DNA from 4 places in the Halomonas sp. ISL-56 genome. Region 3 is predicted to be linked to each of the others. Evidence: predicted binding sites of a transcription regulator. Region 3 holds the regulator's gene; each other region holds the start of a gene.
What was found. The regulator PhoB, encoded in region 3, activates phosphate uptake and scavenging genes when phosphate is short. The targets are predictions, from matches to a motif close to TGTCATANNNNTGTCANA.

Region 1 (7,335 bases), on a different contig from region 3:
CCAGCTGTTTTAGACCGCTTTTTTAGGTGAGCTAACTGGCATGCTTGCTTTCGATCAGATAAATTGCGTTTACTTTCGGAAAAGTACGCTGGCAATGACTCATTTTTCCGAAAAAACGGTGTATCGCACCGAAAAACTCATTACAACTGATTAAAAGAAGGTGTGTCATGGCAAAACTTGCACACGCACAATGGTCATCGCGCATGGCCTTTGTGCTGGCCGCCGCTGGTTCAGCGGTAGGCCTGGGGAATATTTGGCGGTTCTCTTATTTGGTTGGTGAAAGCGGTGGTGCCGCTTTTGTGCTGGTCTATCTTGCCTGCGTGGCATTGGTCGGGGTGCCCATTCTGCTTTCTGAGTGGATGATTGGCCGACGCGGCCAGAAAAACCCCATCGACAGCATGAAGGATCTCGCCCATCAAAGCGGTAAGTCTAAGGGGTGGGCACTGGTCGGTATCAGCGGCGTAGTCGCCGGCTTTCTGATCCTGTCTTTCTACAGTGTGATTGGCGGCTGGTCGCTTAACTATACGCTGAGCTCGGTCATTGGCACCTTCAGCGGCCAAAATGCCGAAAGTATTGGCGAGATCTTCAACGGAATGCTTGCAAGCCCCGGCACGCTGCTGCTCTGGCACAGCGCCTTTATGCTACTGGTTATCGGCATCGTTGCCCGCGGCGTGACCAAGGGACTTGAGAGCGCCGCGCGCTCGTTGATGCCTGCGTTGGTCATTTTGATGCTGATTTTGGTGGGTTACGGAATGACCACCGGCCACTTCGGTGAAACCTTAACGTTTATGTTCAGCCCTGACTGGGGCGCGCTGAATGGCGGCGTGGTGCTTGCGGCCATGGGCCAGGCGTTCTTCACGCTGTCACTCGGGATGGGCATCATGATGGCCTACGGCTCGTACCTTGGCGAAGACGTCAATCTGCTGAGCACAGCGCGCACGGTCATCATTATTGATACCGCCATTGCGCTGCTTGCCGGTTTGGCTATTTTCCCCATCGTCTTTGCTAATGGCTTGAGTGCCGGCGAAGGCCCGGGGCTGATCTTTGTCACCCTGCCTATCGCGTTTGGCAATATAACTGGCGGCGCCATCCTGGGACTGATGTTCTTCCTGCTGCTGACTTTTGCCGCGTTAACCTCAGCGATCTCATTGTTGGAACCCACCGTCGCGATGCTTGAAGAGCGCACTCCGCTGTCGCGCATTCCAGCAACCTTGGTTAGCGGTATTTGCGTGTGGCTATTGGGTGTTGCAGCGCTGCTGTCGTTCAACCTGTGGTCTGACGTTGTATTCTTCGGGCTGAATATCTTTGACTTGCTGGATACCTTCACGGCGAAAATTCTACTCCCGCTTACCGGACTGGGAGCCGTCGTATTTGTCGCGTGGTGCCTGGATCGCAAGAGCGTTGAGGAAGAACTGGCGCTGTCTGCAACAGGGCTCATCGTGTGGAACATTGTGGCACGCTTTATAGCACCGATCGGCGTTATCGTGGTGTTCCTCGCCGGTATTCTTTAATACGGGTCTGCTCGGCTCTTTGGATTCTAGAGCCGAGCGCCTATTAGCATGCTTTAAAACGGCTAGATCTCATATCAGGCATTGCCACATGGCAATGTTCTCAGTGCCGTCTCAGTGCAACTCGCTCTCTTGCCGATCTTCATCGGGTAAGGGGGCGATATCCCGCGATAACTTCTGAAACTCTCGATGCAGCTCAATACCCCGCCGCGCCCTTAAGCTACGTTGGGCTGCGCTGCGCTGGCGCTGAGCGTGCTCATCCACTTCCATACTCATAAAGATATCGAGCAATTCGCTTTTAACCGAGGTGATTCGTTCGACGTTTCTCATAATCGACGTTCCTCCAGATGAATATGCCTTCGTCCACCTGCATCCGTGACGACTGTTATGATGCAGTGCGGCACTTCAATTATTACTATAACCTACTTGACAAAATGATGACTATTCCTAAAAAAGGGGGCTAACGGCCTTTAAACGCTATACCTAACGTCGTTATCAATGCCCATTTGCGCCACCAGTCAGGCATACTGTGACCAATGCCAACGAAGCCAAGTGTGCTAGAAAGCCAAGGAGCTGTGAACGTGAGTCGCGCCCTGTTCGATGAAATGAGACGCCGCATGGAGCACTTTCGACGCTCCGAGCAAAAAGTGGCGCGGTTTGTACTGCGCAACCCCGAAGAGGTTATCCACATGCGCATTGTGGATCTGGCCACCGAAGCCACCGTTAGCGAACCTACCGTGGTGCGCTTTTGCCGTGCGCTGGGTTGCAATGGCTTTCAGGACTTCAAGCTACAGCTAGCGCAAATGCTGGCCAGCGGCAGTCAGTTCGCGCAGTTCTCCATGAACGATAGCGACTCGGTCGCTGAGTTTTCCCACAGCATCTTCGACTCGACGGTGGGCACGCTGCTCTCGGTTCGCGACCGGCTGGATAACGATGCCCTGGGCCGTGCGGTAAATGCCCTGGCGATGGCCAATCGGGTTGAGTTCTATGGCTTTGGGGCTTCCGGCGCTGTGGCCTTTGATGCCCAGCACAAGTTTTTCCGCCTACAAATTTCCACCTCTGCCTACGCCGATCCGCATATGCAGAATATGTCGGCGGTGACGTTGAACGATGGCGATGTCGTTGTGGCCATTTCCCAAACCGGCCGCACCAAAGCGCTGGTTGCCAGCGTGCGCTTGGCCCGTGAAGCGGGCGCGACGGTGATTGGCCTGTGCCCCAGCGGCTCGCCGCTGGCCGAAGAAGTCAGCCTGCCGCTGTATATCGATGTCCATGAAGATACCGAGATCTATACCCCGCTTAGCTCACGCATTGCACACTTGGTGCTAATTGACGTGCTTGCCGTCGGCGTGGCCAAAACCCGCGGCCCGAAACTCGCCGAACAGCTTAAAGCGGTTAAAAAGAGCCTTAACACGCTGCGCTTTCCTGAAGAATCCTAGTCTTTGCCTATACCGAGGGCAGGTTGTAGCGAGGGTCTTTTGACAGGGATGTCAAAAGTAGCGCCCACGGATGGGTTCACAGCGCCCTCGCGGAAACCTGCCCTCGCACAGAGGCGAGAAGATTGCCACACCTGTATACACAGCCAGTTTGCTGGCTGTGCTAGACTAGCCGCCTATTTTTTGATCCGGCAGCGGCTACTATGGACGACGTCACGGCGATTCTCGATCAGCTCAACTCCGCCCAGCGCGAAGCAGTGAGCGCCCCCCAAGGTAATCTGTTGGTGCTCGCAGGCGCTGGCTCCGGTAAAACCCGCGTGCTGGTGCATCGCATCGCCTGGCTGATGCAGGCGGAAGGGCTGTCACCCTACGCGCTGCTCGCCGTCACCTTTACCAATAAAGCCTCAAAAGAGATGCGCACGCGCCTTGAGGCGCTGCTGAGCCTCTCAATGCGCCATGTATGGGTGGGCACCTTCCACTCTATCGCCCACCGCCTGCTACGCACACACTGGCAGGACGCCAAGCTGCCGCAACACTTTCAAATCATCGACTCCGACGATCAGCTACGCCTGGTCAAACGGCTGCTGAAAGATTACTCCATCGACGACGAGCGCTACCCGCCGCGCCAAGTGCAGCACTTTATCTCCGGTTGTAAGGAAGAGGGGCTGCGCCCCCACCAGGTTAATGTCGACGGCGATGCCTACATGGGCCAGATGGTCGAGCTCTACGAGCGCTACCAGCTCACCTGCGAGCGGGGAGGTCTGGTCGATTTCGGCGAGCTGCTGCTGCGAAGCCTCGAGCTACTGCGCGATAACCCGACACTTCTGAAGCACTACCAGGAGCGCTTTGGCCACGTACTGGTGGATGAGTTTCAGGATACCAATACACTGCAATACGCCTGGCTAAAACTGCTCACCGGAATGAAGACGCCGATGACCGCGGTGGGCGATGACGACCAGTCGATCTACGGCTGGCGCGGCGCCAAGGTGGAGAACATCAGCCGCTTTGAGCAGGAGTTCCCGCAAACCTACACCGTTCGGCTTGAGCAGAACTACCGCTCCACCAGCGCGATTCTGGAAGCTGCTAATACGCTGATCAGCCATAACAGCGAGCGGATGGGTAAAAACCTGTGGACTGACGGCATCGAAGGCGAGCCGATCTCGATCTACGCCGGGTTTAACGACCTGGAAGAAGCCCGCTATATCGTTGATACCATTAAAGAGAAGGTCGACGAAGGCTTCAACCGCCGCGATATCGCGATTCTTTACCGCTCCAACGCCCAGTCGCGGCTGCTCGAAGAGACGCTGATTCGCCAGGGCATGCCCTACCGGATTTACGGTGGCCACCGCTTTTACGAGCGCCTGGAAATCAAAAACGCCCTGGCCTATTTACGCCTGATGCTCAACCGCGATGACGACGCCTCGCTGGAGCGGGTGATTAACGTGCCCACCCGCGGCATCGGTACGCGCACGGTGGAGATTGTCCGTCTGCGCGCCCGTGAGCAGGGCATTCAGCTGTGGCAGGCGCTCCACGATTCAATTAACGACGGCTCCTTGAAAGGGCGCGCCGCCAATGCGGTTCAAACCTTCGCCAATCTGATTGAGCAACTCGATAACGATGCTTCCGGCATGGCGCTGCACGAGATTATCGATCACGTCACCGTGCATACCGGTTTGATTGAGCATCACAAAAGCGAACGCGGCGAGAAAGGCCAGGCACGGGTGGAAAACCTGGAAGAGCTAGTCACCGCTGCCCGCGCCTTTACCCATGGCGATGTGTTTGAAGCGCCTGAGGCGGGCGAAGGCATGGCGGCACTGGAAGCGTTTCTTTCCGAAGCGGCCCTTAACGCTGGCGACCACGAAGCCGAAGAGTTTGAGGATAGCGTCCAGCTAATGACGCTGCACTCGGCGAAGGGCCTGGAGTTCCCCGTGGTGTTTATTGCCGGTGTCGAAGAGGGCCTGTTTCCGCATAAAATGTCGCTGGAAGAACCGGGCAGGCTCGAAGAGGAGCGGCGGCTCTGCTACGTGGGCGTCACCCGCGCCATGCAGAAGCTCTACCTGACCCACGCCGAAACCCGTCGTTTACACGGCAAAGAGGTGTTCCCGCGACCGTCGCGCTTTCTCCGCGAGCTGCCGCCCCACCTGATGGAAGAAGTCCGCCTGCGGGGGCATATTTCCCGACCGGTCACCGCGTCGCGCACCTCCTTTGCCCAGCAAAGCGTCGAGGGCAGCGACGACCTACCCAGCTTGCACGTCGGCCAGGGGGTTGAACACCCGGTATTTGGCGAAGGGATTATTCTTAACGCGGAAGGCGAAGGCGCCCGCGCCCGAGTACAAGTCAGCTTTGAAGGCGAAGGCGTCAAATGGTTAGTCCTCGGCTTTGCCAAGTTGACGCCGCTCTAAGGCGCAAGCGCTTGGTGTTGAGGCCAATGGCTTGCCGATTAAAACCCGCTTAGCGCATACTGGCGGACGGACACTGCGCTTTTTTGCGCGCTGACAAAAAAATCCTATAATTTCCGGAGTTTTGCTCGCCATGCAACGCCGTAACTTCCTAAAAACCGTCGGCCTGGGTGCCGCCGGTGTCGCTGCTGCCCCTTTTGTAACCACCTCTAGCGCGCGCGCTCAAGAGACCTATACCTGGGACATGGTCACCTCGTGGCCAAAAAACTTTCCCGCCCTGGGCACCGGAGCGAATGACTTCGCCCGCCGGGTAGAGCAACTTTCCAATGGCCGCATGCAGATCCGCGTCCATGGTGCGGGTGAACTGGTACCCGCCCTGGAAGTGTTCGACGCCGTGGCTGCCGGAACCGCTGAAATGGGTCACTCCGCCTCTTACTACTGGCGCGGCAAAGTGGCTGCTTCGCAGTTCTTTACCGCCGTACCGTTCGGCATGACCACCACCGAAATGAACGCCTGGTTGTACCATGGCGGTGGCCAGGAGCTGTGGGATGAGATCTACGCCAATCACAACCTGAAGCCGTTTGCCGTGGGCAATACCGGCACGCAGATGGCAGGCTGGTTCAAGAAAGAGATCAACTCGCTAGACGATATGCAGGGGCTGAAACTGCGTCTGCCTGGCTTGGCAGGTGAGGCGATGAACGGCATCGGCGTGAGTACCGTCAATATGCCGGGCTCGGAAATCTTTACCTCATTGCAAACCGGTGCACTGGATGCCGCTGACTGGGTTGGGCCGTATAATGATTTGGCGTTTGGTTTGCACCAGGTAGCTGACTACTACTACACCTCGGCTTGGAACGAGCCCTCTGCGGTACTCGAAGGCACGATCAACCTGGATGCCTGGAATTCGCTGCCGGAGGATCTGCAGGACGTGATCCGCGAGGCCGCACGCGCGTCTAACATGGCCATGATCAGCGAATTTGCCTTCCGCAACGCCCAGGCGCTGGAAGCGCTGGTCGATGAGCATGGCGTTCAACTGCGTACTTTCCCCGAGGATGTAATGGCGGCGCTTTATACCTCGTCGTTGGAAGCCATCCAGCGTCAGGTCGATAGCGACGAAGAGTCTCGCCGTGTTTACGAGTCTTATTCTGCTTTCCAGAAGCTGCTGCGTCCGTTCAGCGATGTGGGTGAGTACGCCTACCTCAAGAACCGCGATAACGTTGAGGGCTAAAGCGTTAGGCTAAACGACAAGCACGGCCAAAGGGCGCACTAAGCGCCCTTTTGCTATTTAGGGCGGGGTTTTGATGGTGGAACTAGTCGCTATGCACCGCGCGTATGCGGCCATTATCGTCCAATGCGACCATCACAAAGCGCGCTTCAGTGACTTTCTGACGCTCTTCTATACGCTGCCCATAGGGCGGACGCACCCAGACCTCTACGTCAATTTTGATCGAGCTATGGCCAATCTCTTGTACCTGGGTGTAAACGCTGACCATTGAGCCCACGCGCACCGGGCTTAGAAAGTCCATGGCCTCAATCGCCACAGTCGCCGTGCGGCCACCCGCTTCACGCCCAGCTGCCAGCTCGGCCGCTTGATCCATCTGGTTGACCAGCCAACCTCCGGGTATATCACCATAAAAATTGGTATCTTGGCGGGAAGCCAGTAATTTTAAAGTAAGCTGCCCTTGCGGGGCGGGAGCGTCGTCCAAATCGGTTTCCAAAAGAGTCATGAGTTCGTCGCTTAGTCAGTTTATTGTTGTAAACGTTGCAGGGCGTCACGTTGTTAATGGCTGTTGCTGCATCGCAACACCAGTGAATGGATTCAGTTAACCATAAGAGGACGCTTGTTTGAATACTCCTGTGCATACTCTTTCAACGCATCGTAGCTCTTCTTTACCTCGACAGCACTTCTTGTTGCGCTGGGTAATAACGCTTCTGGTACTGGTGGCCCCCCTGGCCTGGAGTCAACCAGCCGCTATGAGTGGCACCTTGGGCGCG
Region 2 (7,335 bases), on a different contig from region 3:
GTGCAGGTAGGCCGAAACCGGCGTTGGCGCCGCCATAGCGTTGGGTAACCAGAAGTGAAACGGAAACTGAGCCGATTTAGTGAAGGCGCCCAGCAACAAACAGATCAGCATAGGCGTGTAGAGCGCATGTTCACGCAGGTCGGCTTCCTGTCCAAGAATCTCCGCCAGCGACCAGCTACCGCTGGCAATCCCTAACAGCACCAACCCAGCCATTAACGCTAATCCGCCCGCCACAGTGACGAATAAGCCCTGCCGCGCTGATTTACGCGCATTAATGTCAGCGTGGTTAAAACCAATCAGCAAATAGGAGGTAATACTGGTAAGTTCCCAGAAAATAAACAGCGTAAACAGCCCGTCTGCTAATACCAACCCCAGCATCGAGACCATGAAAGCAACTAAGGCGATATGAAATCGACCAACATCAGGATGGTCTTTAAGGTAGCCTCCGGCATACACCAGCACGCAGGCACCCATAACGGTAATCAGCAGCCCAAACAGCAGCGACAAACCGTCCAGCAGAAAGGTAAGACTTATCCCCAGAGAAGGCACCCACTGCCATTCTAAAAGCAGGCTGCCGTTCTCAATGACCTCAGGGGCTTGGAGTGCCAACCACGCCGCCAGCCCAGCAGGAAAAACCGCCAGAACCAAGCTGGTGCGCTGGCCGAACCAGCCGTTCAACATAGGCGACAACGCCGCCAGCACGAACCCCATTAAAACGGCGAATTGAATCAAGCGAAACCTCCTGAATAACGAAAGGCTCACCATCAGACAGCGGCTAAAGCCCAGGCATCGTGCCTTATCACTGGCAGGCCAGCGTTGAATAATAGTGATTCTAAAGTTGTACACCTTATAACAGACAGTTTAGGCTGACCAGTCAAACCCTTAAACGCAAATAGCCGCAGGCGTATTGATACGCACTGCGGCTATTGTGAGTAAGTATTTACAGTCAATAGTACGTTAGGGAACCGATAGCCATCCGGCTAATTCATTATTGATAACGGCGAGCAAGGCATCGATATGGTCATCTCGATCATTCAGGCAAGGTATATAGCTGAACGTTTCACCACCCGCTTCCATAAAGCTATCGCGGATCTCCTCTTCGATCTCCTCCAGGGTTTCGACACAGTCGGAAGAGAAGGCAGGCGACATAATGGCAATGTGTTTATGCCCCTGCTCAGCGAGTTCCGCCACATGCTTAACGGTTTGCGGTCCCACCCATTTTTCAGGGCCAAACTGTGATTGAAAAGCGGTATCCACTTCTTCTTTGCTGAAACCAAGTTTCTCACGCAGCAGGCGTGTGGTTTTCTGGCACTGACAGTGATAAGGATCGCCTTCCATCAAGTAGCGTTCAGGCACACCGTGATAGCTGGCCACCAACTTTGTAGGACGCGTAGGCAAGCCGTTGTAGACCTCCTCTACCGAATTAGCCAGCGCCTGAATATAAGCGGGATGGTCAAAATAAGCAGGCACCGTGCGAATATAAGGCTGCCACTTCATCTTCATCAGGGTGCGAAACGCCTGATCGTTCGCCGTTGCCGTTGTTGGCGAGCCGTACTGAGGATAGAGCGGAAAAAATACAATACGCTCACAGCCCTTCTCTTTTAATCGCGTCAGTACGCTTTCGGTTGATGGATTGCCGTAGCGCATGCAGAAATCGACTTCGACGTCATCACCGTAAAGCGCTTTTAACCGAGCGGTCATTTTTTCAGTCTGAGCGCGCGTGGTTGTCAGCAGCGGGCTTTCGTTTTTTTCGTTGTTCCAGATACTTCGGTACGCTTTACCCGATGAGAATGGCCGCTTGGTCAAAATAATCAGCTGTAGCAACGGCTGCCATTTCCAACCGGCATAGTCGACCACGCGCTTATCAGACAGAAATTCATTCAGGTAACGACGCATTGACCAATAGTCAGTGGCATCCGGGGTTCCCAAGTTCGCTAACACCACGCCCACTTTAGCACGCGGCACAGGCGGATGATTGTTGGGTGCATGGGCCAAGCGGCCCTCGCCCGGTTGATCCTTAACGACATTCTCGGTCATTAGTCATGCTCCTGAAAAAAAACGATGGTGCTCAGTAAATCTATCAATTAATTAAATCCTATCACTTTTCGGCAAACTGGCGGCATAAAGTTATACTATCAGCATCATTTGTATAACCCTGAGGCAATTCATGTCCAAGCCTTTGCTTTTGGTTCTTGGCGACCAGCTCTCTTTTTCACTAACAACGCTGCATGATGCCCCCGCTAATGCCGTGGTTGCCCTTTGCGAAGTTGCTGAAGAAGCGCGTTATGTGCCCCACCACATACACAAAATCGGCCTCTTTTTGGCCGCCATGCGTCACTTTGCCCATGCGCTACGTGATAAAGGCTTTCAAGTGCATTACAGCGCTCTGGACGACGCAGATAACTGTCACTCTCTCATTGACGAAGCTGAACGCATCGCCCAACAGTATGGCTGCGATGAGATACGCGTTGCCCGACCGGGAGAATGGCGGCTGTGGGAGGCAATGCGGCAGCGCAAAGACGCAACAATTCCATGGCGGCTACTTGAAGATGAGCGCTTCTTTACCACGCCAGAGGATTTCGCCAACTGGGCCAAAGGCCGCAAGCAGCTGCGTCTAGAATACTTTTACCGCGAGCAGCGCAAACGTACCGGGCTTTTGATGGAAGGCGACGAGCCAGCTGGCGGCAAATGGAATTTTGACCATGATAATCGCGAGCCTATCAAGGCAGCGCTTGAATTTCCTGTGCTGCCACAACACCGCTTTGACACGCTGACAAAAGACGCTTTAGCCGATGCGAAACGCCATTTTGATGACCACATGGGCTCTGTGGAAAATTTCAACCTGCCAGTCACTCGCCAACAAGCGCTGGTGGATTTAAATCACTTCATTGAGCATGGGCTGGCTGACTTTGGCCGCTATCAAGATGCGATCAGCGATTCGGCGCCCTATCTATACCACTCGCGACTATCTGCGGCGATGAACATCGGCTTGCTGACGCCCCATGAAGTCTGCGCAGCAGCCGAGCAGCGCTACTACGACGGCGATGTGCCGATCAACGCCGCCGAAGGCTTTATCCGCCAAATTCTTGGCTGGCGCGAGTATGTGCGCGGGCTCTACTGGACACAGATGCCCAGCTACAAAAGCGCCAATCAGCTCGGTTTTGAGCGCGATTTGCCAGCGTTTTACTGGGATGCCAATACCGATATGCGCTGCCTGCAGCGCGCCATACAGATGACCATCGATAACAGCTACGCCCACCATATTCAACGACTGATGGTCACGGGCAATTTTGCCCTGCTGTGTGGGGTTAAGCCCGAGGCGCTATGCGACTGGTACCTGGCGGTTTACGCGGATGCCAGCGAATGGGTGGAGTTACCCAATACACTCGGCATGGTACTCCATGCGGATGGCGGCCTAATGGGCTCCAAACCTTACTGTGCATCGGGGAAATATATCGACAAGATGTCAGATCACTGCCAGCACTGTCGCTATTCGCCTAAGCAGGTCACAGGGCCAAAGGCCTGCCCTTTCAACAGCCTTTACTGGCACTTTCTTGAAACTAACGCCGAACAATTGAACAAGAATCCGCGCATGAAGCTGATTTACGGCTCGCTTAGCCGAATGTCCGATGACAAGCGCGAAGCAATGCGCCAACAGGCAGAAAGCTTCTTGGCTCAACTGGACGTGTCACCAAGCTACGGGCAAGTCTGTCATACCGCGGGCTATGCCACTGCCCCAAGCGATGCCGATACGACCGATAGCGATACGAACAGCACCAGTACGGACAGTACCAGTTCGGACAGTACCAACACGAACACTACTAAGAAGGAGTCACAATGAGCCGCTTCACACCGCTAGACGCGTTACCGCCGGTCACGCTCTTTCACGACGGCCACTGCCCCTTTTGCCAGCAGGAAGTAGCCTGGCTGGAAAAACATCGCCATCGGGAACAGATAGAGCTGGTAGATATTCAGGATCAGGACTTTAACGCCCATGAGTATGGAAAAGAATTTAACGCCATGATGGGCCAACTGCACCTTCTCGACAGCCAAGGAGAGTGGTATATCGGTATGGATGCCAGCCGTGCCCTCTATGCCGTGTTGGGTTATCGGCGGCTGGTGAGGTTTTCTTGCTTACCGGGAGTAAGCGGCATAATGAATGCCGGTTACCGATTTTTTGCCCGTCGCCGAATTCGGCTTGGGCAGTGGTGGGAGAAGCGGCAAGCTAAACGTTAAGGATGAGTGTAGTGTCAAAAAACAAGCGGCATACGCGATGTCAGCGGCTCACTGTAGTGGGCATCACGTCCGATCACTTCATCGTGAGGCACGTGCTGAACCAAGTATGCGCGATGAATTCCAGCGCGCTTGAGATCCATATAGGCATCATCCAATGAGCGAAATAGCATCGGCTTATTACGCTGCATCAGCATATGGCGTTCGCCTTCAACGTCTTCAAGCTCAACCTGATAAAAACGACTGCCCGAATGGGTAATCACGCGGATTTCAAAGTTGTCGTGACTGGCGACAAACTGCTTAAGATCCTTCAGCTCCATGGTTCCCTCCTGTTATTTACTTAGGCCATTAGGGCACAGCATGACTGTGCCCCATGACATTTCTGTTGCCCTGTTATTACAGTGTAATGACAACAAGCAATAACCAGACATTAATAGTTAGGAGGCCATTAGCGCAAGGGAATTTCTGACCGGAAGGTCAAGACATCAATCGATCATTGATATTCAGAGGGATCGATAGCTTTACCAAGCGAATTGCGGTCAATCCAGTTCCCGCCTTTAGTCTCCTTATAGCGGAACACAACGTTATCTCCCACTGTTACAGGCAGCTCGCCATCTTCAGTTTGGTAACTATATTTCTCGCCCGCGACCACCAAATGGTAGCGATAAAGGTCTGGCATACCCAGCCACTCTTTAAAAGGGCCTTCGCGCTCTATTGCCTCTAGTTCACCGCGACCTTCTAACTTAGGAAGACGCTGTCGGTTACCGCGCCGAAATCCACCTGCCATTTGTTGCTCCCGTTTTTACATATCGTGGGTGGGGCATTATACGAGCTAGCCCCTCATCCTCAAGTGACTTATCACTCACCTGTCACCACAAACCTGTTTATAAAAACCTGTTTACAAAAACCTGCTTACAAAAACTTAGTCACCGAAGGCTTGACCGTAACTATCCGGCGCCAAATCCTCAAAGCGAGTATATTTGCCGATAAACGCCATATGTACCGTGCCGATAGGCCCATTACGTTGCTTACCGATAATTAATTCGGCAATCCCCTGATTGTCGGGATTATCTGGATTATAGACTTCATCGCGATAAACAAAGGCAATGACGTCCGCATCCTGCTCGATCGCTCCAGACTCCCTCAGATCCGACATGACAGGACGCTTGTTGGGACGCTGTTCCAAGGAGCGGTTCAACTGAGAAAGTGCCACAACGGGGCAGTTAAATTCTTTCGCCAACCCCTTCAAGGAGCGCGAAATCTCGGAAATCTCCCCGGTGCGGTTTTCACTAAAACCGGGAATCTGCATCAACTGAAGATAATCGATCATCACCAACGCGATATTGCCATGTTCACGCACCACACGGCGCAGCCGTGAGCGCATCTCGTTAGGTGACAAGGCCGCGGTGTCGTCGATAAACAGTTGCTTGTCTTTGAGCAGATTGACGGCAGAAGTAAGGCGCGGCCAATCCTCATCTTCCAATTGACCGGTACGCACGCGAGTTTGATCAATCCTGCCCAGCGACGACAGCATCCTCAACATTAGCGATTCTGCTGGCATCTCCATGGAAAACACCATGACCGGCTTATCGCTGGAGATAACCGCATGTTCCACCAAATTCATAGCAAACGTGGTTTTGCCCATTGAGGGCCTTCCGGCGATAACCACCATATCTGAAGGCTGTAACCCGGTAGTCATTTCATCCAGGTCTCGAAAGCCGGTCGAAAGGCCGGTCATTTCACCTTTCAGGTTAAACAGCTCATCAATACGATCAACGGCTTTGGTCAGCAGATCGCTCATGCCAATAGGGCCGCCCGTTTTGGGACGCTCCTCGGCAATCTGGAACACTAACCGCTCGGCTTCGTTAAGCAATTCATCAGCCGGGCGCCCCTGGGGTGTAAACGCACTATCGGCAATTTGATTAGCCGCACGGATCAACTTACGTAGCGTTGCCCGCTCACGCACGATATCAGCGTAGGCGCGAATATTACTGGCAGAAGGCGTGTTACGGGCAAGCTCAGCCAGAAACGCCAACCCGCCGACCGTATCTAAATGATCCCGAGCTTCCAGCGCTTCGGAAAGCGTCACCACATCCAGTGGTTGACCGGCTTCAGCTAGATGAATCATCACGTTGAACACCAAACGGTGCTCATAACGGTAGAAATCATCAGCAACTAACCGCTCTGAGACGTTATCCCAGGCCTGGTTGTCCAGCATGAGCCCGCCTAGTACCGATTGCTCCGCCTCCAACGAGTGCGGCGGCAGCTTTAACGCTGCCGTTTCTTTATCAGCAGAAGGCTGGTCCTGCATAGCGAGCTCCTTTAAACACGACTGCGTAGCCAGTGAAGATGCTTATATTAGCCGCCGACATGCAGCGCGACTAGCAGCATGTTCAAGACGTTGTCTTAAAATACCCAGCTGTGGTGCGCTTGATAACTTAGGCAACACCCTGAAATAGCTAAATTTAGAAACCGTGAGCATCCAGAAAAAACAAAAGGCGCGGGAGAAAACCCGCGCCTTTTGAGGCAGCTGTATTAGCTGCAGCTAGTGACTACTTTACGTCGTTACTAGCTCAATTACTTACTTTCTCAATTACTTTCTCACTTACTCTGCAACTACCACTACGCGTACAACGGCATCCACTTCAGCGTGCAAGTGAATAGCGATGTCGTATTCACCGGTCTGGCGAATCGGGCCAGTCGGCATACGGACTTCACTCTTGGCAACATCGATGCCAGCAGAAGAAATCGCGTCAGCCAGGTCGCGCGGACCAATAGAACCAAACAGCTTGCCTTCGTCGCCTGCTTTGGAAACCAAAGACAGTTCGATGTCATTCAACTGTTCAGCGCGCGCTTCGGCTTCTGCCTTACGCTCAGCGGCTTGCGCCTCGAGCTCAGCACGCTGCGCTTCAAACGCTTCGATATTGTCTTTGGTGGCCGGTACGGCTAAGCCGTAAGGCACCAAGTAGTTACGACCATAACCAGGCTTCACGGTGACCTTGTCACCCAGGCCGCCCAGCTTACCAATGTTGTCGAGCAGAATGACTTCCATCTCGTAAACCTCTTGTCAGTTGCTGCGGGCAAGGCGTGCGCGAACGTTCG
Region 3 (7,335 bases):
TTTGCGCATAAGGAATCTCCCCTTTTGAATAGAAATCAAACATCAAACAAATGAATGTTGTTGGGTGCGTAGCCGATTAGGTTAGCTTCTCTAGCCTAGTCGTGAACGCGGCGAAAATCAGCCTAGCAGCGCAGGCGCTGCTCTGGAAAGCTCCACTTTCCTTCTCACGCAGCCGCCTGTCAACGCAAAACCAATCAAACGTCCGTCTTTATTTTCCGCCAAGGCACTGATATCACCGCCTTCACCTTCAATTCGCCAGCACTCAGGTGTGGTCGTAGGCGGGTAGGCAACCACTGGCAGCAGCGGTGTTTTAACCACCACCGGCCAAGCGCCAAAGCTAACCGGCGTGGGGGTGCCCGAAAGGGTTGCCGCCAGTGCCTTAGCACTGGCTTGCAGAGGCTGAACGTACATGGCATTAACGCCATCTACGCAGGCTGTATCCCCCAGGGCATAGATATTGGGATGCGAAGTCTGCAACTGACGATCAACCACTATGCCGCTAGGTAACACGTTTAAACCAGCGGCTTCGGCAAGCATTGTGCGGGGCGCGAGGCCGGTGGCCATCAACACGAGATCCGCGCCGACGGTGTCGCCGTTATCCAATTGCAGAACCGTGTTTTCATCGCTGCTGAGCGCTATGGAATGAAGTGAGCGGTCAAGGTGAAGATGGATACCCGCTTCGCTAAAGGCATCGCCCAGAGCGTTCCCTAGGGGCGGTGGCAGCAAGCGAGGAAGCAGGGATCTCTCGGGGGCGACAATGCTGACTTGATGACCGCCAGCGTAAAGGTCGTTGGCAAATTCACAGCCAACCAGCCCCGCGCCAACAATTGCTACCCGTGCAGGGCCATTACCCAGCGCGGTATGAAAGCGGCGGTAGTCGTCTAGGTCATTGATAGTAAAACAGCTAGGGGCCACGCTGGAGGCAATGTTGAAGGGCACCCGTGGCGCAGCGCCGGTGGCTAATACCAGCGTGTCATAGCCAATCCTCTGACCTTCTTTGAGGAGCACGAATTGGTTATCCACATCCAGTGCGCTTACCTGGGTGTGGATAAACATCTTGGCGTTGAGCTCATCGCCAAGTTCCGCTGCGCTGCGCTGGGCTAATTGATTGGGCTTCAGGCCCTTGGCGAAGCCGGTGGAAAGCAATGGCTTGCTGTAGTCATCGCCGCTGTCGGCGCTGACCAGCGTGATTGAGCGTTGGTCGCCCAGGCGACGCAAGGCACGAGCAAGGCCAACCCCTGCCATCCCGGTGCCAATAATTACCAGTGCAGCGTGTGTAGACGTTTTATGTGTTTGGGTGGCGGGCATGCAGATACCAACATAGTAGTTAAGACATAGTTGTTAAGGCATAGCTGTTAAGACATAGCTGTTGAAATGTGGTTGTTAAAACAGAGTCGTTAAAACAAAGTTGTTAAGACAGAGTCGTTAAAAAGGTCGCTGAAACAAAAGCCTGTTAGTACCCCATGTTACACTAGCCGCCTCGTTTATTGCCCTGGAGAACTCGGTGACGCCTGCTGCTTTTCGGCAAATTCCGCTATTTTCGCGCTGGCGCCCCATTGATGCGGCACGCCCAGCGATGAGCCCTACCTGGTGGCAGTGGGTTGCCTCCACCGACTCGTTGACCGCCCGCTTAATCGCTGCGGGTGGAGACAAGCCGTTTCGCGTACGGCTGCTACGCCAGGGGGTCGGTTGGCCGCGGCAGGATGAGGCTAAGGCGCTGGGCATTGGTGCTAAGCGATACGCCTGGCTGCGCGAAGTGGCGCTGTGCTTGGATGAGACCCCCTGGGTGGTGGCACGCTCGGTCGCCCCGCTCACGCAGCTAAAGGGTCAGCGCTTGGAGCGTCTGGGCGAACGCTCCCTAGGCAGTTGGTTATTTCGTCAGCCAGGCGTAATCCGCGGGCCATTAGAAGCGACGAGGCAAGCGCCCACTTTTGCTAGCGTGAGCGGTATTCAGGGAGATGCTACCTGGGGCCGTCGCTCTGTGTTTTATCACGGCTGTCAGCACGGCGGTCTGTCGTTATTAGTTCAAGAGTATTTTTTGGGTGCGATGGCTGATGATCTTGGCCTGCCTTCGCGCTAGGCTAGCGCCTGCATCTTATTCTTGGTGAGGTAAGCATGGATCGTTCATTGTTGCGGCCGAAGGGGTGGGCTCGCGTGGCAGATTTCTTACAGCTGATGCGTTTGAATCGGCCGATAGGCACATGGCTGTTGATGTGGCCGACGCTGTGGGCTCTTTGGGTCGCTGCGGAAGGTGTACCCGGGCGAAATGTGCTGCTGATTTTTGTGGCAGGTGTTTACGTGATGCGTGCCGCGGGCTGCGTGGTCAACGATTATGCTGATCGTCACTTTGACGGCCATGTAAAACGTACCAAAAACCGTCCATTAGCTACGGGCCGGATCAGCGAAACCGAAGCCCAGTTGCTGTTTATCGCCCTGGTGGCCGCGGCGTTTATTCTGGTATTACTGACCAACTGGTTTACGGTGCTGCTCTCGCTAGGCGGGGTGCTGCTGGCAATTATTTATCCGTTTATGAAGCGCTATACCCATTTTCCTCAGGTAGTGCTGGGGGCGGCGTTTTCCTGGGCGATTCCGATGGCCTTTGGTGGGGTGCTTGGCTACGTGCCACTGGAAGCATGGCTACTATTCTGCGCCAACGTGCTGTGGACAGTGGCCTACGATACCCAGTACGCCATGGTCGATCGCGACGATGATTTAAAAATTGGCATTAAATCGACGGCGGTGCTGTTTGGAAATGCCGATCGTTTGATTATCGGCCTACTCCAGCTAGCCACCCTGGGGTTGTTGGCATGGGTAGGTTGGCGGGTCGGTTTAGGTGGATTCTTCTGGTTAGGGCTTGCGGCAATGGCGGCGACTTTCCTGCATCAGCAGCGCTTAATTCGCTATCAGGAGCGAGATGCCTGCTTTCAGGCGTTTCTCAATAATCACTGGTCGGGGCTACTGATTTTTGCCGGTATCGCGCTAAGTTGGTGGCCTGCGGCGGGCTAATTTTTTTGAATGTCATATAATTGTCATCAAGCCATGGTGTTATCGTCATTGAGCTGTTTTTCTTTGAGCTAGCTTGCTTTGCGCTAGTTCTCTTTGAGCTATTCTTTGAACACCGTGAGGCTCTGGTATGACCGCCAAGACCGTTCTGATTGTCGATGATGAAGCGTCGATTCGCGAGATGATCGCGGTAGCGCTGGAAATGGCTGACTATCGCGTGCTCGAAGCGGATAACGCCCAGGATGCTCATGCCATGGTGGTCGACCACCAACCCGACCTACTGCTACTGGACTGGATGATGCCCGGCACTAGCGGGATTGAGCTGGCTAGACGCTTAAAGCGTGAAGAAACTACCGCTGAGATTCCCATTATTATGCTCACCGCCAAAGGCGAAGAGGATAATAAGATTCAAGGGCTTGAAGCCGGTGCCGATGACTATATCACCAAGCCTTTTTCGCCCCGGGAATTGGTGGCACGGCTAAAAGCGGTGCTGCGTCGTGCCACGCCGCGTGGCGTTGAAGACCCGATAGAGATTAACGGCCTGCTACTTGATCCGGTAAGCCATCGGGTAAGCGCTCACGGTAAAGCGCTGGAAATGGGGCCTACCGAGTACCGTTTGCTGCAGTTTTTTATGACCCATCAAGAGCGCGCTTACACGCGCAGCCAACTGCTTGACCAAGTGTGGGGCGGCAACGTCTACGTCGAAGAACGCACGGTCGATGTGCATATTCGCCGCTTGCGCAAAGCGCTGGGCGACGTGCATCAAAACCTGATTCAAACGGTTCGGGGTACCGGTTACCGTTTCTCTGCACGGGTGTAAATGTGCGTTTATGGAGTCGTGAGCTGTGGCGAATAGCGTGGCTGGCCACGCTGGGTACTTGCTTAGGTTGGCTATTGGGCTCGGCTGGGCTAGGACTTTCGGCAGGGCTTGCGGTATGTCTGTTTTACCATTTACGACAGCTGCGCGAGCTCTATAAGTGGCTCACTTTTCACCCTCACGATGAGCCTCCTGCTGCCCGCGGAATGTGGGGCGAGCTATTTGATCGTTTGTACCGCTATCAAAAAAGTCAGCGAATTACCCAAAGCCGCCTGCGCGCTACCTTGGCGCGTATTCAAGAGTCGTCTGAAGCGATGCGCGACAGCGTGGTCATGCTTGACCGTCACGGTGACCTGGAGTGGTGGAACAGCGCCGCCACCGCCATGCTGGGGCTGCAAACCGCCCATGACCGTGGCCAGCACATTACCAACCTGCTTCGCGAACCAAGCTTTATCAGTTACTTTAATGCGCGTAATTACAGTGAGCCGTTAACGCTAACCTCACCGATTGATGAACGGCGAATACTGCAGTATCAAATTACCCTGTACGGTGACGACGAGCGCTTGGTCATGGCCAGGGATATTACCCGTTTGCATCGCCTTGAGCAGATGCGGCGCGACTTTGTTGCCAACGTCTCCCACGAGCTACGTACCCCTCTGACCGTTCTTTCAGGCTATCTGGAAACCTACAGCGACATTGCCGATCAACTGCCGCCGCGTTTAGGCCGTAGTATTCAGCAAATGCAGGAACAAACCCAGCGGATGCAGAATTTGGTCAATGATTTATTGCTGCTCTCGCGCCTAGAGATTGATCAGGGCGGTAAAGATCATCACCCGCTGCTACTTGGGCCTTTACTGAACAGCGTTTGCGAGGACGCGCTTGCTCTCTCGCATCAGCGGCATACCATCACCGTGGCGCTTGAGAGTGATGCGCGGTTGTTAGGTAGCGAACAGGAAATTCGTAGTGCTGTTTCAAATCTTGCCTTTAATGCGGTTCGTTACACGCCTGCAGGCAGCCAAATCACACTACGCTGGAAAGCTAGCGCCAATGGCGGTGGCTATATAGATGTTGAAGACAATGGCGAAGGGATTGATCCCGTGCATATTCCCCGCTTAACCGAACGCTTTTATCGTGTAGATAAAGGGCGCAGCACGGCGACCGGTGGCACAGGTTTAGGCTTGGCGATCGTTAAGCACGTGCTGTTACGCCACGATGCGCAACTACATATAGAGTCCCTTCCCGGCAAAGGCGCACTGTTCCGCTGTACCTTCCCCCCCTCGCGGTTGGTTTAATCCAGCAAGGCGCCCTGCACAATATTTGTAGAAGTGTTCAATATTGACATGTAAGGCTGGTGAAACTTACTCATGTGCCATTTTTACACAGGAAAAAGCGTGGGTAATGGCTCATAATTGGCCGTTATGCAATGTTTAATTTTAAATAAAATATTGATTTATATGATTTAAATTTCACATTTCGGTTTTTTGGCATGACTGCTGCAGCATACTAGTTAAGAAAGATGACCGCAGGAATTGCTGGCTACTTGTTAGCCTTTCTTTCTTAACCCAGCGGTAACAAACAGCGATCAGAGGTGGAATATGATGTCCAAGGATTTTCTCAAGAAAGCTGGCATTTTAGGTGTTTCTTTTGGCCTGATGGCAAGCCCATTAGCCTTTGCACAAACAGATGAAAACACCGCGATTGATGACAACCAAGGTATCACGGCTGACGAGCAGCCAATGGATCCCCAAGGAACCGGTAGCTCAAACGGTAGCGATACAGATATGACTAATGATTTAACCCATGACGAAGGCGATGGTGTCAGCGACATGGAACCTCAATCAAGCAGTCACTCAGATGACGCTGAGTATGATGCAGATGAACTGGTTGAAGAAAATAGCGGTAGCTAATTATTGATGTTTTTTAGATATCACTGAATGCTTTTTCATAGGATGAAAAAGCGATTAACAGGATGTTATACAGGCAAGGATGCCTTTCGGATTCAAGGACGAATCATTAGGAAATCAAAACGTTAGTCAGGGTAAATTCCAAGGTTGGAGTCCCGCACAAGGAGTGGAAGCTAGCGTTAGTCATTACCTATCATCAATTCTGATATCGGGCCTCGCATTGCGAGGCCTAATTTTTTGTCGTCTGCTTTTTTTTGCTCCTCGCTCGCCTTTGCTGCCACTCCCTTCTAGTGTTTTTTTCATTTTCCTTTCAATTTCGCCATAGCGACCATTCGCAATTGTGCCTGGGGTAGTGCCTGGATTGCTTTACTAAGTGTGTCATAAAGACACAGACTATTTTGCGCATGTGTCATTACTGCACATGTAATTAGCGTGCTTTTGTTTTTAGTGGCGTATTATTGCGCACAACATATATATATTAAGCATTTGATTTTAATGGATTTATTATTTTATTGGTGATATTGGCACAGCGTGTGCAATATCGGGGTAGTGAAGCTAAACGCAGTGAGATGCTTGCCACAGTGCTCCTCTCACTTCACTTCAGCGGTCTCAAACAGTCACCAGGAGTAAATAGTATGTTTAACGCATTTGTTAAAAAAGCAGCCGTGGTAGGTCTTTCATTTGGTTTGCTGGCAAGCCCGCTAGCTTTTGCCCATATCTCCATCGATGCTAATCAAGACTTCACGGTTGATGACGAGCCCATCCAGGCGCAGTCTCATCACACATCCGGCCAAGCGGATTTTAGCCCATCTGATTTGATGTACGACGAAGGCGATCGCCCTAATGTCATTAAGGCAGAGTCTCATCGCACTAGTGCTCAGGCAGAATACACCGCAAAAGACTTAACGCACGATGAAGGTGATGGAAACGTTTGGTAACAAAAGTTTGCAATTCTGAAGAAATACATTACGATTAGGGTGTGAGCTAAAAACGCAAAAGCGTGTCACATCGATAGGGATGCGCATCGATTCATGGAATGAATCACACGACAATCAGAGCGCTGGTCAGGGTTAAATTCCAAGGTTGGAATCCCGCAAAAGGAGAGGAAGCTGGCGCTAGTCATTGTCAACGTATTGTGTCCTTAGACCCTGCTGATGCGGGGTCTGATTTTTTGGGTGCTCAGCGCTCTCTTCGCTATCCTCTTCTTCGTTTCAAGTATTGTTTTCAAGTACGGTTTTCACCGACTGTTTTGGAATGGCGTTATTGAATCCTTTTCTTTATCGCGTTGCCTCAGTCTGCTCGTGTGGATGTCCTTAGCCACTTTTTGTATAGATATAATCGCTCATGTGTAATTATTGCACAATTTTTTTGGACAAAATAAACCTGTGTCAGTTTTTTTGGCGCACAATATTTTATCTATAAGAATTTGATTTTATTGTATTTTTTATTTAATAATGGTTTTTGGCATATGGTATGCTTAATTAAGAGAGCAATAGCCGTTCTTATTACCATTGAACGGTATACAGCAATAATGAGGAGAACGTCATGTTATTGAAAGAAATGGGCAAAAAAGGCGCTATCGTAGCTATCGCTTTTGGTCTAATCGCGAGC
Region 4 (7,335 bases), on a different contig from region 3:
CGTGCGCTAGTGGCGGAAGGTGTGGTGCCTGACTGGGCCAGCGCCTTCAAGCGCTATTTGGGCAGCGGCAAAAAGGGCGATGTCAAAGCCCACTGGCCGGAAATCAGCGCAGCGGTGGGCTGGATTGTCGATTCCGGCGGTGTGGCCGTGATTGCCCATCCACTGCGCCATGGCTTAACCCGGCGCAAGCGGGGCCTGTTAATGGATACTTTCCAAGCGGCGGGCGGGCAAGCCGTAGAGCTGGTCAGCGGCCAGCAGAACCCGGACAGTACCCGTGATCTGGCGCGTCAGCTAGTGGAACGCGAGCTGTACGCTTCCATGGGCAGTGATTTTCACTTTCCCGGCAGTCATGCCGCGCCCGGCAGTATGAGTTTGATTCCGCGCACGGCGGCGCCCCCAATCTGGCAGCATCCGCGTTTGGTGCATCTGCGTGAGGCGCCAGCAGGCACGCTTGCAGCGGGATGATTCGCTAACGTTTACACTGTGTTATATGAGTGCTTTATGCATAGAGCCTACGGACAGGAGTAACTTATGAGCCAGTATTTTCAGATTCACCCGGAAAACCCCCAAAAGCGCCTGATTGATCAGGCCATTGCGATCATTCGTAAAGGCGGCGTTGTGGCGTATCCCACCGATTCGGGCTACGCGCTTGGGTGCCACCTGGGCGAAAAGAAAGCCATCGAGAAGATCAAATGGCTGCGTTCATTGGACGATAAACATAACTTCACCCTGGTGTGTTCCGACCTCTCGGAAATCGGCACCTACGCCAAGGTGGATAACGACGTGTTCCGGCTGCTGAAAGCCCATACTCCTGGCCCGTACACCTATATTCTGGATGCCACATCCGAAGTGCCGCGCCTGCTGCTGCACCCCAAGCGCCGCTCTATTGGTGTACGCGTGCCGGATCACCGCATTACCCACGCGCTATTGGCGGCATTGGGTGAGCCGCTGATGAGCGTCACGCTGATCCCGGTCGGCGATGACCTGCCCATGAACGACCCGGAAGAGATCCGCGAGCGCTTTGGCGCCCATCTGGATGCCATCATCGACGGCGGTGCCTGCCATTTAGACCCCACCAGCGTTATTGACCTGCGCGAACTGCCGCCGACAATCATCCGTGAAGGGCGCGGCGATATTTCGCCTTTCGTCGGCTAACAGCACTTCTTTAAGGCTAATTTTAAGGCAAATCCTTGACTCGTAGGCATATCGGGCAGGGATTCGCTTGGTTTTATTGTTGTTTGAATGATCAATGAAAATAAAATATGATCCTTGTGCTTATTTTCGATAATAAATCGTGATCCTTTAAGGCGAGGACTCGCCTCGTCTTTTTGAGATCGCCTATTCCAGGAGATCATTTAATGACGAAACCTTTCACCTCTCGCCTCTGTAGTCTCGCAGCGTTAGCCAGTTTGACCGCGTTACCTTTGGCCAGCCATGCGGCTAGCGATGATGCTGAAATGTGTGCTCAAAAAGCCTACGCGATGGGGCTGCGTTATCAGCAGCAGTCTGCAGAAGCGGCCGCTCTGCAGCGCCAGGGGTTTGCCCTCGCCACCTATCGGCTTGAGGATCAGATCGAGGCGCATGGTGGCAGCGACGGCTTGGCTATCATTACCGACCTGGATGAAACGGTGCTGGATAATAGCGCGCTGTTGGTTCGCGATATGCAGGCGTGCCACGACTACACCACCTGGGACACCTGGAAGCATTGGGAACGTGAAGGCGAGCCGCGCTTAATGCCGGGAGCCAAAGCGTTTCTGGATTTTGCGGACGAGCAGGGCGTGGCCATTTTTTACGTCTCCGACCGCTATCAGGAGAACGAGGACGATACGATCGCCACTCTAGAAGCGCTAGAGCTGCCCCAGGTCTCTGAACAGAGCGTGATGCTATTAGGGCCTGCCAAGGCGGAGCGCCGTGCCGAGGTGGTTGATAACCACACCCTAGTAATGCAGTTAGGCGACTCGCTTCACGATTTCGCGGGTGACTTCGCCGGTGCCGATCTGGAACAGCAGCACGGGCTGGTTGAGGAGAATGCCGAGCGGTTTGGTAACGACTGGATTGTATTCCCCAACGCAACCTATGGCGCTTGGAGCGATGCCGAGCTAGATGCCTGGGACGCTCCCCACGAAGTGGAGTGATCGGTTAGATAACCACTCCATTGCGCATTAAATGAACGCTGCGCGCTCCAGGTTAGGCCATTGAGTTTTTGTTTCTAAGCAACTTAGTCTAGCTGTCCTGGGGCGCGTTTTTGTCTGCGTCTCCCTCACCGCTACTTTTTTGAGCTTCCTCTTTTTTGTCGTTGTCTTTCTTGCGCGGGTCTTCGCTGTCTTCATCAAGCCAGGTGCCGCAGCGCAGGCAGTAGTGGGCGCGCTTTTCGTGGCGGTCGTGCCCGCAGCCGGGGCAGGCTTCCTCGGAGTAGCGATCCTCACGAATAGAACGAATTACCTGGGCGGAGAAAACCCCGGTGGGCACCGCAATAATCGAGTAGCCGAGTAGCATCAGCACCATGGTGATCGCTTTGCCCAGGGCGGTGGCGGGAACAATGTCGCCGTAGCCGACCGTGGTCATGCTGACAATGGCCCAGTACATCGACATGGGAATACTGGTAAAGCCCGCCTCGGGAGATTCAATGGTGTACATCAACGCCGCAAACAGCGTCACCACCATAAAAATAGAGAAGAAAAACAGCAGAATTTGTCGCAGGCTGCGTTTGAGGGCATCTATTAACAGACCTGCTTCACCGACAAACTCCATCAAGCGCAAAATACGGAAGATACGCAGCACGCGCAGGATGCGCACAATCACCAACCCATGGGCGCCGGGTACCAGCAGCACCAGCCAGGTAGGCAGAATCGCGATTAAATCGACGATGCCGTAAAAGCTTTTTAGATAGAGTAACGGGCGCTCCAGGCAGTAAATGCGCACAATCAGCTCAAGGCTAAACAGCAGGGTAAGAATCCATTCAACGTAAAAAAACAGCGCCCCGTAGTGCTCCGCATAGCGCTCTACGCTACCCAGCAGGATAACCCCGACGCTGATGAGAATGGCCACGATCAAGGCGATATCAAACGCCTTAGCGCCCGGCGTGTCGGATTCGAAGATGATGTGGAACAGCCGCGCGCGCAGGCCTTCTCCGCCAGGGGTTAAGTGTAAATTCATCGCATCATCCTGAAGTGAGCCTCAATCCTGTCCTGAAAAAGGGGGATAAACTGCTAGCGTAGCGCGGTTTGGTGCGCCAGGCGATGGGCGAGTGCTAATGCCGCTTTACCGTAAGCCTTATTGGGCTGGCCGTGGGCATCGAGTGCGCTGGGAAGCGCCTGGGCATAGCCGCGCGAAGTGACATCCAGTTCGGGGTGATCGGCGAGGGTGGTCAACGCCTGCTGGACATCGCTTAGAAAGCTGGCCTGCTGGCTGTCGTGGTAGGCGTCCAGTGCCAAGGTGGCGCGGTGTTGCCACTCCGCTGGGGAGTGCGCTTGCGGTAGCAGCCAGCGTTGCTCGCTCAATGCATTACCCCGGGCCGCTTTGCTGCTGTCTGAAGGCCGCAGCGCTATCTGTTCGGCAAGGGTTAATGCCAGTGCCCACAGCGCTTCCGGGTCGCCGCCTTTAAGTTCGAGTTCTGCTTCGCGAATCGGTGTGCGGTAGCCACCGCTAATAATTTCGCCCTCATCCAACACCAACTCAATATGACTCTCCTGGCCTTGTGCACCCTCTTTTAGCTGCCAGCTACGCCGTGTGAAATCGGTGCTGAGTTGGGGGGCGAGGGCATCGAGCACACCGCTAAGCTCACCTTGAAAAGGGGGGAGTTCGGCAAGCGTCGTTAAATCTAACCCAGGCCCCGTAATCTGCCACTCCCACTCTTGGCGTTGCGAGAGCCCGCCGCTGCCCTGACCCGCGGTTTTTACTGTTTGCAGTAGCTGACCATCCACCTGGCGTAGGCGCAGCGCAATGCGTGCCTTGGCCAAATCTCCCTGGGGGGAATCAAAATAGGTATTGGTCAACGATTGCTGAAGCGCTGGTTGTGACGCCAGGCGCGGGTGTTGGCGCAGCGCGGCAGGCCCCTCTGGAGTGAGGGCTAGCTTTAGCTCTACTTCGACGGGGGTTGGTGTTTTCATGATGTTCGCCACCTCGTTTTCGTGACATTTAGATGAATATTTGATTACATTTATGAACTTTTCATGACGGCAGCGGGCGCACTCTTTATACTGGCGCCGCCATTTCCAGGCTCCCCGAAAACAGGCTTAAAGGCACTATGGTTACCTCCAATCCTTTTTCTTCGATGTTTGGCCGCTCGCCATTCCAGCCGCTACTGGCGCACATCGTCAAGGCCAATGAATGCGCCGACCAGCTATTGCCGTTCTTCGAGGCATCGCTTATTGGTGACTGGGACAAAGCGGCTGAACTGCGCGAAAACGTCACCCGCTTAGAGCATGACGCCGACACGCTGAAAACCGAGCTGCGGTTGAACCTCCCCAACACCATGTTCCTGCCCGTCTCGCGTTCTGACCTGCTCGACTTGATTAGTGTGCAGGACAAAATCGCCAATAAGGTGCGTGACATTACCGGCATTATGCTGGGGCGTAAAATGCGCGTGCCGGATGAACTGGCCGAACCGATGCGTGACTACATCCAAACCAGCGTGGCTTGCGTGGCTCAAGCGCGCCAGGCGCTGGAAGAGCTTAAAGACCTGCTTGAATCCGGCTTTGGCAAAAATGTCTCCGATGTGATGCAGAAGATGATCCGTGAACTGCACACCCTCGAGCATCAGGCCGATGACCAACAGGTGACCATTCGTCGCCAGCTGTTCGCGCTTGAGAGCCAGCTACCGCCTGTAGATGTGATCTTTCTCTACAAGATCATTGATTGGGTAGGTGAGTTATCCGACCGCGCCGAGCGCGTGGGTAGCCGTCTGCAGATCCTGACTGCCCGCTAAGGGGACTTTCATGCTGATTATTGCCCAGCACGGTGAAATTTTTATCATCCTGGCCTGTTTGTTCGGCTTCTTTATGGCCTGGGGCGTTGGTGCCAACGACGTCGCCAATGCGATGGGAACCTCGGTAGGGTCGAAAGCGATCACTATCAAACAAGCGATCATTATCGCGGTTATTTTTGAATTCCTTGGCGCTTGGTTAGCTGGTGGCGAAGTCACCGCGACCATTCGAGGGGGAATGCTTGACCCCGTACTGTTGGCGGATAATCCGCAACTGTTGGTTTACGGGATGCTCTCGGCGCTGTTAGCTGCCGCCATTTGGCTGATGATTGCCTCTTCCCGTGGATGGCCGGTGTCTACAACCCACTCCATTGTCGGTGCAATCGTCGGTTTTGGTGCGGTAGGCCTCGGCATGGAAGCTGTGGCATGGGGCAAAGTAGGTCAAATAGCCTCCAGCTGGATTGTTTCGCCACTGCTTGCTGGTACGATCGGTTTCGTGTTGTTTAAGTCGGTTCACCACCTGATTTTTGAAAACGACGACCCCTTTGCCGCAGCCAAACGCTACGTGCCAGGCTATATCTTCCTGGTCGGCTTTATTGTCTCCATGGTGACGCTGACCAAAGGTCTGTCCCACGTTGGCTTGGATCTCAGCTTTGGCCAAAGCCTGCTGCTCTCCATTCTGCTGGGTGTGGTTATCATGGCGCTGGGTGTTTTTATGCAGCGTCGGGTCAAATACGTGCAGAACGACAGCGATCACTTCGGCTATGACAACGTTGAGCGCGTGTTCGGCGTGCTGATGATCTTTACCGCCTGCGCCATGGCCTTTGCCCACGGCTCTAATGATGTAGCCAATGCGGTGGGCCCGCTAGCGGCGGTTATTAGCGTTGTACGGAGCGAAGGCGTGATCGACAGCGCTGCGCTGGTGCCCTGGTGGGTGCTGGTGCTAGGTGGCGGCGGTATCGTGGTGGGTTTGGTCACTTACGGCCATAAAGTGATTGCCACTGTGGGCACCGGGATTACTGAACTGACGCCAAGTCGTGGTTTTGCCGCTACCTTGGCAGCGGCGACCACGGTGGTGTTGGCCTCAGGAACTGGCCTGCCCATTTCGACCACGCATACCCTCGTTGGCGCAGTACTGGGCGTTGGCTTGGCGCGCGGTATGGCCGCGCTAAACCTACGGGTTATCGGCACCATTGTGATGTCCTGGTTGATCACCCTACCCGCGGGTGCGGGCCTGGCGATTCTGTTCTTCTTTATGTTCAAGGGCATGTTCGGCTAACAACAGGCTCGCATGCGCTTATAAGTCGCCAAGCGGTAACATCACAGCGGCATCTTCATGTTTTTCTGCATTAGATTGAGCAGATTTACATTAGAAGGTGCCGCTGTTTTTTGCGCTCTGGTAAAGTAACCTGATTGGATGTGGTAAACGTCTGATATTTCTTTCACCTGCTGCCGGAGAGCGGCCCTTGGATACGCGCTTCCCCTTTGTTGATTGGTTTCGTAACGCCTCCCCCTACATTAATGCGCACCGGGGGCGAACCTTTGTCATCTTAATTGAAGGCGAAGCGATGGCGTCTGGGCGAGGGGAGCAACTGATCCAGGATTTGGCCCTGCTGCATACCCTGGGCGTGCGCCTGGTGGTGGTGTTTGGTATTCGTCCCCAGGTGCATGAGGCCCTAACGGCGGCAGGCGTTGAGCCCACGCGTATTGATGGCCGTTGGGTCGCCGACCGCGCGGTGATGGCCCATGTAGAGCAGGTGGCCGCCCACCAGCGCTTATGGCTGGAAGCGCGGCTCTCGCTAGGCCTGCCCAGCACGCCGCTGCACGGTGTTGAGCTCAGCGTGATCTCCGGCAATCTGGTGACTGCCAAGCCGTTAGGCGTACGCGAAGGGGTCGATTTCGACCACAGCGGCGAAGTTCGCCGGGTGCGGGCCAGCGCCATTGAAGGTCTGCTGGAAAAGGGCTCGCTGGTGCTGCTGCCGCCGCTGGGGTTCTCCAGCACCGGCGAGGTGTTCGATCTGGATGCTTCTGAAGTTGCCCAGCACGCCGCCGTAGCGCTAAAAGCCGATAAGCTGATTCTGCTCGGCGAGTCGGAAGGCCTGGAAGATGAGCACGGCGCACTGCTGCGCCAGCTCTCCCCAGCGGAGGCGGAGCCGCGTTTAACCCACGCCGTTCCAGGCAGCGAGTTAGCCCGCCATTTACAGGCCGCCTGCACCGCCGCACGGGAAGGCGTGGCGCGCACCCACCTGCTCTCCTGGCGCAACCACGACGCCTTGCTAGGGGAGCTGTTCACCCGCGACGGCGTGGGCACCATGATCACCCAGCACCGCTACGAACAGCTACGCCCGGCCACGCTCAACGATGTAGCGGGATTGCTGGAGCTGTTGGAGCCGTTAGAACGCCGGGGTATG

Region 1: a site for PhoB is predicted at 1,934-1,951, ahead of J7J49_RS05185 (PA3496 family putative envelope integrity protein). Genes of this name have one in related genera too.
Region 2: a site for PhoB is predicted at 4,628-4,645, ahead of J7J49_RS20995 (DUF6482 family protein). Genes of this name have one in related genera too.
Region 4: a site for PhoB is predicted at 4,130-4,147, ahead of J7J49_RS04445 (CYTH domain-containing protein). Genes of this name have one in related genera too.

The regions. Positions count from the first base shown of each region.
Region 1 covers NZ_JAGGRO010000006.1:6,647-13,981, reverse strand. The annotation lists gene J7J49_RS05195 (DUF72 domain-containing protein) at 1-13, shown strand, start outside; gene J7J49_RS05190 (sodium-dependent transporter) at 168-1,511, shown strand; gene J7J49_RS05185 (PA3496 family putative envelope integrity protein) at 1,623-1,838, opposite strand; gene hexR (transcriptional regulator HexR) at 2,090-2,944, shown strand; gene uvrD (DNA helicase II) at 3,145-5,343, shown strand; gene J7J49_RS05170 (TRAP transporter substrate-binding protein) at 5,474-6,568, shown strand; gene J7J49_RS05165 (acyl-CoA thioesterase) at 6,651-7,067, opposite strand; gene J7J49_RS05160 (PstS family phosphate ABC transporter substrate-binding protein) at 7,315-7,335, shown strand, end outside.
Region 2 covers NZ_JAGGRO010000029.1:77,728-85,062, reverse strand. The annotation lists gene J7J49_RS21015 (putative monovalent cation/H+ antiporter subunit A) at 1-729, opposite strand, end outside; gene hemH (ferrochelatase) at 958-2,037, opposite strand; gene J7J49_RS21005 (cryptochrome/photolyase family protein) at 2,168-3,841, shown strand; gene J7J49_RS21000 (thiol-disulfide oxidoreductase DCC family protein) at 3,838-4,236, shown strand; gene J7J49_RS20995 (DUF6482 family protein) at 4,251-4,553, opposite strand; gene J7J49_RS20990 (hypothetical protein) at 4,727-5,020, opposite strand; gene dnaB (replicative DNA helicase) at 5,156-6,544, opposite strand; gene rplI (50S ribosomal protein L9) at 6,839-7,285, opposite strand; gene J7J49_RS20975 (hypothetical protein) at 7,301-7,335, opposite strand, start outside.
Region 3 covers NZ_JAGGRO010000026.1:10,879-18,213, forward strand. The annotation lists gene J7J49_RS20210 (HU family DNA-binding protein) at 1-9, opposite strand, end outside; gene J7J49_RS20215 (NAD(P)/FAD-dependent oxidoreductase) at 118-1,308, opposite strand; gene J7J49_RS20220 (chorismate--pyruvate lyase family protein) at 1,505-2,080, shown strand; gene ubiA (4-hydroxybenzoate octaprenyltransferase) at 2,116-3,006, shown strand; gene phoB (phosphate regulon transcriptional regulator PhoB) at 3,134-3,823, shown strand; gene phoR (phosphate regulon sensor histidine kinase PhoR) at 3,826-5,112, shown strand; gene J7J49_RS20240 (hypothetical protein) at 5,416-5,727, shown strand; gene J7J49_RS20245 (hypothetical protein) at 6,360-6,662, shown strand; gene J7J49_RS20250 (hypothetical protein) at 7,270-7,335, shown strand, end outside.
Region 4 covers NZ_JAGGRO010000005.1:175,711-183,045, reverse strand. The annotation lists gene J7J49_RS04465 (PHP domain-containing protein) at 1-465, shown strand, start outside; gene J7J49_RS04460 (L-threonylcarbamoyladenylate synthase) at 532-1,155, shown strand; gene J7J49_RS04455 (HAD family acid phosphatase) at 1,359-2,135, shown strand; gene J7J49_RS04450 (ion transporter) at 2,224-3,156, opposite strand; gene J7J49_RS04445 (CYTH domain-containing protein) at 3,210-4,109, opposite strand; gene J7J49_RS04440 (TIGR00153 family protein) at 4,247-4,927, shown strand; gene J7J49_RS04435 (inorganic phosphate transporter) at 4,938-6,203, shown strand; gene argA (amino-acid N-acetyltransferase) at 6,391-7,335, shown strand, end outside.